Regions from separate parts of the Thermomonas fusca genome, predicted to be linked through region 1. Evidence: riboswitches for the same ligand, from Rfam matches in the RefSeq annotation. Region 1 holds a riboswitch; the other holds the start of a gene.
What was found. Region 1 has a riboswitch for thiamine pyrophosphate ahead of E5S66_RS08325 (TonB-dependent siderophore receptor). Riboswitches for the same ligand answer to the same signal wherever they lie in the genome.

Region 1 (3,376 bases):
CCGCTGTTGCAGCAGCGCATCGATCGCAACCACCGCGCCCATGTCATCCCCGCCTGACCAGGCCGCAGAACACGCCTTCGACCGCGAAGTCCTGCCCTGCCTCGACCTCGATCGGCGCATAGGCCGGATTGCGCGGCAGCAGGCGCAGCGTGCCGGCAGCGCGCGCCAGCCGCTTGATGGTCAGCTCGCCGTCCAGCCGCGCCACCACCACCTGCCCGTCGCGGGCCTCCGGGGTGCGCTTCACCCCGACCAGGTCGCCATCGAGGATGCCGTCTTCGATCATCGAATCGCCCTGCACCCGCAGCAGGTAGTCGGGCGTAGCCGAAAACAGCCGCGCGTCCAGGGTCAGGGTGTCGGCCAGCCCGGCATCGGCACCGATCGGCGTACCGGCCGCCACCCGGCCCAGCACCGGCACCCGCAAGAGGTCGGCGCGCGCCCGCATCCCGGCCGGGCGGATGCCACGCGCCTGCCCGGCGGTGACTTCCACCAGCCCGGCCTCGGCCAGCGCCAGCACGTGCTTGCGCGCCGACGCGCGGGTCGCCAGCCCGCAGGCGGCGGCGATCTCGGCCAGGGTCGGCGGCTGGCCATAGCCGGCCACCCGGTCACGGATGAAACCGAGGATGGCGGCGCGGCGGGGAGGAAGACTGGACATAGGATACATTTGTATCCCAATTCGTTCGAACAGCCAAGTACCGGCGGACGCGCATCCAGCGCCCCGGCCGCGGCATCTGGCCGTGCTGGATAGCGACTTCCGGGAACGCCCCCCCCTGTCGCTTATGATCTGAACCCCATGACGACAGAGTCATTCGCTGGCAGAAAGCTCTGGCACCATCCGCAACGCCCAGCCTCGGACAGGTTGGGCGTTTTGTTTCGTGAGCATTGCCGGCCGCGCTCCGCGCCGGAGCGAGGACCGCCATGACCGCCAGCAACCACCCCCTGCACGGCTGGGACAGCGAGCAGATCGCCCTGCATCGGCCGCAGCTGGAGGATGCGGATGTGCATGCACTGCTGGCACGCTTTCCCGGTCTGCGCGGGCCGATGCAGATCCTCTGGCGCAGCCCGCGCCCGTTCTCGGCGGTGGCGCGGGTTGGCACGGCGGCGGGCGAAGTTTTCGTCAAGCGCCAGCACCTGCGCGTGCGCACGCCGGTCGCGCTGGGGGAGGAACACGCTCTGCTCGTCCATCTGCGCCGCCGCGACATCCCGGTTCCGCAGATACTGGCCGACGCCGACGGCATGACCGCCATCGCGATGGGCGAATGGGTGTACGAAGTCCAGGCGCCGGCCGCCGGGCTGGATCTTTATCGCGACACGCCCTCGTGGACGCCGCTGCGCCAGCTCGCGCATGCCCGCCACGCCGGCCGCATGCTGGCACGGCTGCACCGGGCCGCGGCGGACTTCGATGCCACCCAGCGCAGCGCCACCTTGCTGGTTGCCCGCGACGACGCCCTGCGCGCGCCCGAGTTGCACGCCGCCATCGAATCGCAATGGGTCTGGCGCCCAGGGCTCGCGGCCTACCTCGCCGGCCGCGGCGACTGGCGCGACGAACTCGCCCCGCTGGCGGCGCGCCACCGCGCCCTGCAGCCGCACCTCGACGCACTGCCGCGGCTGTGGACGCACGGCGACTGGCACGCCTCCAATCTCTGCTGGACCGGCGCCGGCGACAATGCCGAAGTGGCCGCCGTGCTCGACTTCGGCCTGTGTGCGCCGACCTTCGCCCTGTACGACCTGGCCACCGCCATCGAGCGCAACGCCATCGCCTGGCTGCAGCTGGAGCGCGGCATGCAGGCCATCCATCCGGACACCGCGCGGGCGCTGGTCGCCGGCTATGCGGAAGTGCTGCCGTTGGCGACCGCCGAACGCGCCCTGCTCGCCGACCTGCTGCCGCTGGTGCACATCGATTTCGCGCTGTCGGAAATCGACTATTACCAGGCCGCATTCGGCGCGCGCGCACAGGCGGACCAGGCCTGGGACGGCTTCCTGCTGGGCCATGCGGCATGGTTCCAAACCCCGCCGGGGCTGGCTTTGCTGACAGCGATCCACGAACCGGAATGAGCCGGCGCTGGCCCGCCACAGGCCGTTCATGGTTCAATTGCAACAGAAGCGGGGGTGCCCGGCGTTGCCGGGCTGAGAGAGTCCCTTGGAACCTGATCCGGTTTGCACCGGCGTAGGGAGCTTGATTGGACGGTCATGTCCCGCGCGGACGGCTGTCCGCCGTCGCTTCGCTCTCCTCCCTGAGACGACGACGATGAAATTCTCCCGCACCCCCCTGCTGCTTGCCCTGCTGCCGCTGCTGGCCACCGCTGCGCCGGCCGACGAGGCCGATGGCCAGTCGAAGATCACCCGCCTCGCGCCGGTCCGCGCCACCACCGATGCCGACGGCAAGACCCGCGATGCCGGCATCGACGGCTGGGGCAATGCCACGCCGCGCGACACCCCCGCCGCCATCCACGTGGTGGGTCGCCAGCAGCTGGACGACCGCCAGGTCCGCACCCTCAGCGAACTGGCGCGCGAGGACGCCTCGCTGGGCGACAACTACGCACCGGTGGGCTACTACCAGAGCATCGCCATCCGTGGTTTCGCACTGGACGCCGGCACCGGCTACCGCGTCAACAACCTGGCCATGACCGGCGAGCAGGCCATCGCGCTGGAGGACAAGCAGCAGGTCGAGGTGCTGAAGGGCCTGGCCGGCCTGACCGCGGGGGTGATGGAACCCGGCGGGGTGGTGAATTTCGTCAGCAAGCGCCCAGCCGAGGTGCGTGACCTGGTGCTGGGCACCGATTCGCGTGGCTCGCGCTACGTGGCCTTGGACATGGGCGGCTGGCTCAGCCCCAGCTTCGGCCTGCGCGCCAACGTGGCCTGGGAAGACATGCAGTCGCATGTGCATCACGCCGATGGGCGGCGCAATTTCTACGCGCTGGCCGCGGACTGGAAGATCGCCCCCGGCACCACGCTGGAGCTGGACAGCAACTACCAGACCAGCGCGCAGCGCTCGGTCTCCGGCTACCAGCTGCTGGGCGGCACCACGCTGCCGCAGGACCCCGATCCCGGCCTGATGCTGGGCTATCAGCCCTGGCAGCAGCCGGTGTCGATCCGCGCCAGCAACACCAGCGCGCGCCTGCGCCACGCCCTCGGCGAGGACTGGACGCTGCGCGTGGCCGCCGGCCGCAGCCGCAGCGTGATCGACGACAACGTCGCCTTCGCCTACGGCTGCTGGTACGTGGACGCCTGCTGGAACGGCAATCCGCCCTGGTACTTCGCACCGGACGGCAGCTACGACATCTACGACTACCGCAACCCGGACGACACCCGCACCGGCGACAACGCCCGCGCCAGCCTGGAAGGCCGCTTCCGGACCGGCAGCGTCGGGCACGCCTTG
Region 2 (3,376 bases), on a different contig from region 1:
GCCAAACAAAACGGCCCGGATCGCTCCGGGCCGTTCGTGTTTTCAACGATGCGCTTGGCTTACGCCGCGAACAGCGCCTTCATCTTCTTCAGCGCATTGGCCTCGATCTGGCGGATGCGTTCGGCGGACACGCCGTATTCGTCGGCCAGTTCCTGCAGGGTGACCTTGTTGTCGGCGTCCAGCCAGCGGCGCTTGATGATGTCGCGCGAACGGGCATCGAGGCGGGCCATGCCCTCGCGCAGCACCTCCAGCTGGTCGGCTTCGCTGTCGGCGGATTCGTAGGCGGCGGCGGGATCGGCGTCGTGGGCAACCAGGTAGTTCACCGGTGCCGGCGGGGCGTGGTCATCGTCGGCGTCGTCGGGCGCATCGAATCCGATGTCGCGGCCGGACAGGCGCGACTCCATTTCCAGCACTTCGCGCTCGGACACGTTCAGGTCCTTCGCCACCACCCGCACTTCTTCGGCGTTGAGCCAGCCCAGCCGGGTCTTGCTCTTGCGCAGGTTGAAGAACAGCTTGCGCTGCGCCTTGGTGGTGGCCACCTTGACGATGCGCCAGTTCTTGATGATGAACTCGTGCATCTCGGCGCGGATCCAGTGCACCGCGAAGCTGACCAGGCGCACACCCACGCTGGGGTCGAAGCGCTTGACCGCCTTCATCAGGCCGATGTTGCCTTCCTGGATCAGGTCGCCCAGCTGCAGGCCGTAGCCGCTGTAGCCGCGGGCCACGTGGACCACGAAGCGCAGGTGCGACAGGATCAGCTCCTGCGCGGCGGCGATGTCGTTGTCTTCGCGCAGGCGATGGGCCAGGCGCTGCTCGTCCTCCACCGACAGCACCGGGATCTGGTGCACGCCGCTGATGTAGGCCTCCAGCGAGCCCATGGCGCTGGGGATCGGCAGGTTGTTGGCGACAAGCGCGGTGGACGTCATGGTTTCCCTCATGGATTCGATTCTAGCAGTCGCCATTTGTGACTGCTGTTCACGCCGGTAGTTCACAGTCGTTTCACGGTTGGAACAATGGCAGCAGGCTTCCGTTCAGGAAATCCCGACCTATCCGGACGAACTGGGGACGGATTCGCGGCCTGCAAGCCCGACGCGCGCTTGACAGCATGCAGGCGCGCCTCGATCCTGCGCCCATTCCGAGGGGAGCCCCGTACGGGGCTGAGAAAGCGTCGAGCTGACCCTTGCACCTGATCCGGGTCATGCCGGCGTAGGAACGGAAGAAACCCTGCAGTGCCGGCCGGCACTGCCTGCCGTTGCATCGTCCAATCCCCGGATCTCCCGCCGTTTCACGAGGAGGAGATCCATGCCAGCACCCGACACTCGTCCGGGCACCGTCACCACCGGCCCGATCCGCGGCTCGCGCAAGGTCTATCTGTCGCCCCCCGGCCATCCCGGCCTGCGGGTGCCGCTGCGCGAGATCGCCCTGGACGACCCGCAGACGCCGCGGCTGTACCTGTACGACACCTCCGGCCCGTACGCCGAGGACGGCGTCGCCATCGACCTGGCCGCCGGGCTGCCTGCGCTGCGCGAAAGCTGGCTGGCGCAGCGCGGTTTCGAAGTCGTCGAAGGCCGCGCGGTGCGCCCGGAGGACAACGGTTTCGCCAGCGACGAGCGGCTGGTCGCGCCCTGCCCGGCGGCGCGCACCCTGCGCCGCGGCCACGTCGGGCAGCCGGTGACGCAGCTGGAGTTCGCCCGCGCCGGCATCGTCACCGAGGAAATGGTGTACGCCGCCCATCGCGAAAACCTCGGCCGCATCGCCGCCAGCGACGAGGAAGAGCGGCGGCTGGCCGAAGGCGAATCCTTCGGCGCCGCGCTGCCGGCGCTGGTGACGCCGGAGTTCGTGCGCGACGAGATCGCCCGCGGCCGCGCCATCCTGCCGGCCAACATCAACCATCCCGAACTCGAACCGATGGTGATCGGGCGCAACTTCCTGGTGAAGGTGAACGCCAACATCGGCAACTCGGCGCTGTCCTCCGGCGTGGCCGAGGAAGTGGAGAAGCTGGTGTGGTCGATCCGCTGGGGCGCGGACACGGTGATGGACCTGTCCACCGGCCGCAACATCCACAACCTGCGCAGCTGGATCCTGCGCAACGCGCCGGTGCCGATCGGCACGGTGCCGCTGTACCAGGCGCTGGAGAAAGTCGGCGGCGACCCCGCGCGGCTGGACTGGGAGGTGTTCAAGGACACCCTGATCGAACAGGCCGAGCAGGGCGTGGACTATTTCACCATCCACGCCGGCGTGCGGCTGGCGCACGTGCCGCTGACCTCGAAGCGGGTGACGGGCATTGTTTCCCGCGGTGGCTCGATCATGGCGCGCTGGTGCCTGACCTACCACCGCGAGAACTTCCTGTACGAACGCTTCGACGAGATCTGCGAGATCCTGCGCCGCTATGACGTGGCGTTCTCGCTGGGCGACGGCCTGCGTCCCGGCAGCATCGCCGACGCCAACGACGCCGCCCAGTTCGCCGAGCTCGACACCCTTGGCGAACTGACGAAAGTGGCCTGGGACAAGGGCTGCCAGGTGATGGTGGAAGGCCCCGGCCACGTGCCGATGCACAGGATCCGCGACAACATGACGCGCCAGCTGGAGGTCTGCAGCGACGCGCCGTTCTACACGCTCGGCCCGCTGACCACCGACGCCGCGCCCGGCCACGACCATCTGACTTCCGCGATCGGCGCGGCGATGATCGGCTGGTTCGGCACCGCCATGCTCTGCTACGTGACGCCGAAGGAACACCTCGGTCTGCCCGACCGCGACGACGTCAAGACCGGCGTGATCAGCTACAAGATCGCCGCCCACGCCGCCGACCTGGCCAAGGGCCACCCGGCCGCGCAGGCGCACGACGACGCGCTGTCGCGGGCGCGCTTCGCGTTCCGCTGGGAGGACCAGTTCAACCTCTCGCTGGATCCCGACACCGCGCGCGCCTACCACGACGCCACCCTGCCCAAGGACGCGCACAAGAGCGCGCACTTCTGCTCGATGTGCGGGCCGAAGTTCTGCTCGATGAAACTCAGCCACGAGCTGCGCGGCGATGCCGAAGCGGGGATGCAGGCGAAGGCGGAGGAGTTCGTCGCCGGCGGCGGTGCGTTGTACGTGGATGCGCCGGCGGACCTGCCGGCATGAGCGCGCGCATCCGCGTGCTCGGCGCAGGCGTGGCCGGGCTGGCGGCGGCGCTGGAACTGGCGCAGGCCGGTGCCGAGGTGGAGGTGCTGGAAATCGGCGCGCAGCCCGGCGGCGACGGCGCCAGCCCCTTTGCCGGCGGCATGCTGGCGCCGTGGTGCGAATGCGTCAGCGCCGAGCCCCTCGTCGCAGAACTCGGCCGGCAGGCGCTGGACTGGTGGCCGCGGCAGTTCGACGGCACCGTCCGCAACGGCAC

Region 2: linked by a shared signal. The riboswitch ahead of thiC (phosphomethylpyrimidine synthase ThiC) and the one ahead of E5S66_RS08325 (TonB-dependent siderophore receptor) in region 1 are both predicted to bind thiamine pyrophosphate.

Annotation. Positions count from the first base shown of each region.
Region 1 is NZ_SROY01000003.1:95,663-99,038, forward strand. Features, by position in the region: gene imuA (translesion DNA synthesis-associated protein ImuA) at 1-42, opposite strand, end outside; gene lexA (transcriptional repressor LexA) at 44-652, opposite strand; gene E5S66_RS08320 (phosphotransferase enzyme family protein) at 916-2,052, shown strand; TPP riboswitch at 2,093-2,188, shown strand; gene E5S66_RS08325 (TonB-dependent siderophore receptor) at 2,246-3,376, shown strand, end outside.
Region 2 is NZ_SROY01000001.1:440,204-443,579, forward strand. Features, by position in the region: gene rpoH (RNA polymerase sigma factor RpoH) at 60-938, opposite strand; TPP riboswitch at 1,129-1,230, shown strand; gene thiC (phosphomethylpyrimidine synthase ThiC) at 1,303-3,123, shown strand; gene E5S66_RS01980 (FAD-dependent oxidoreductase) at 3,120-3,376, shown strand, end outside.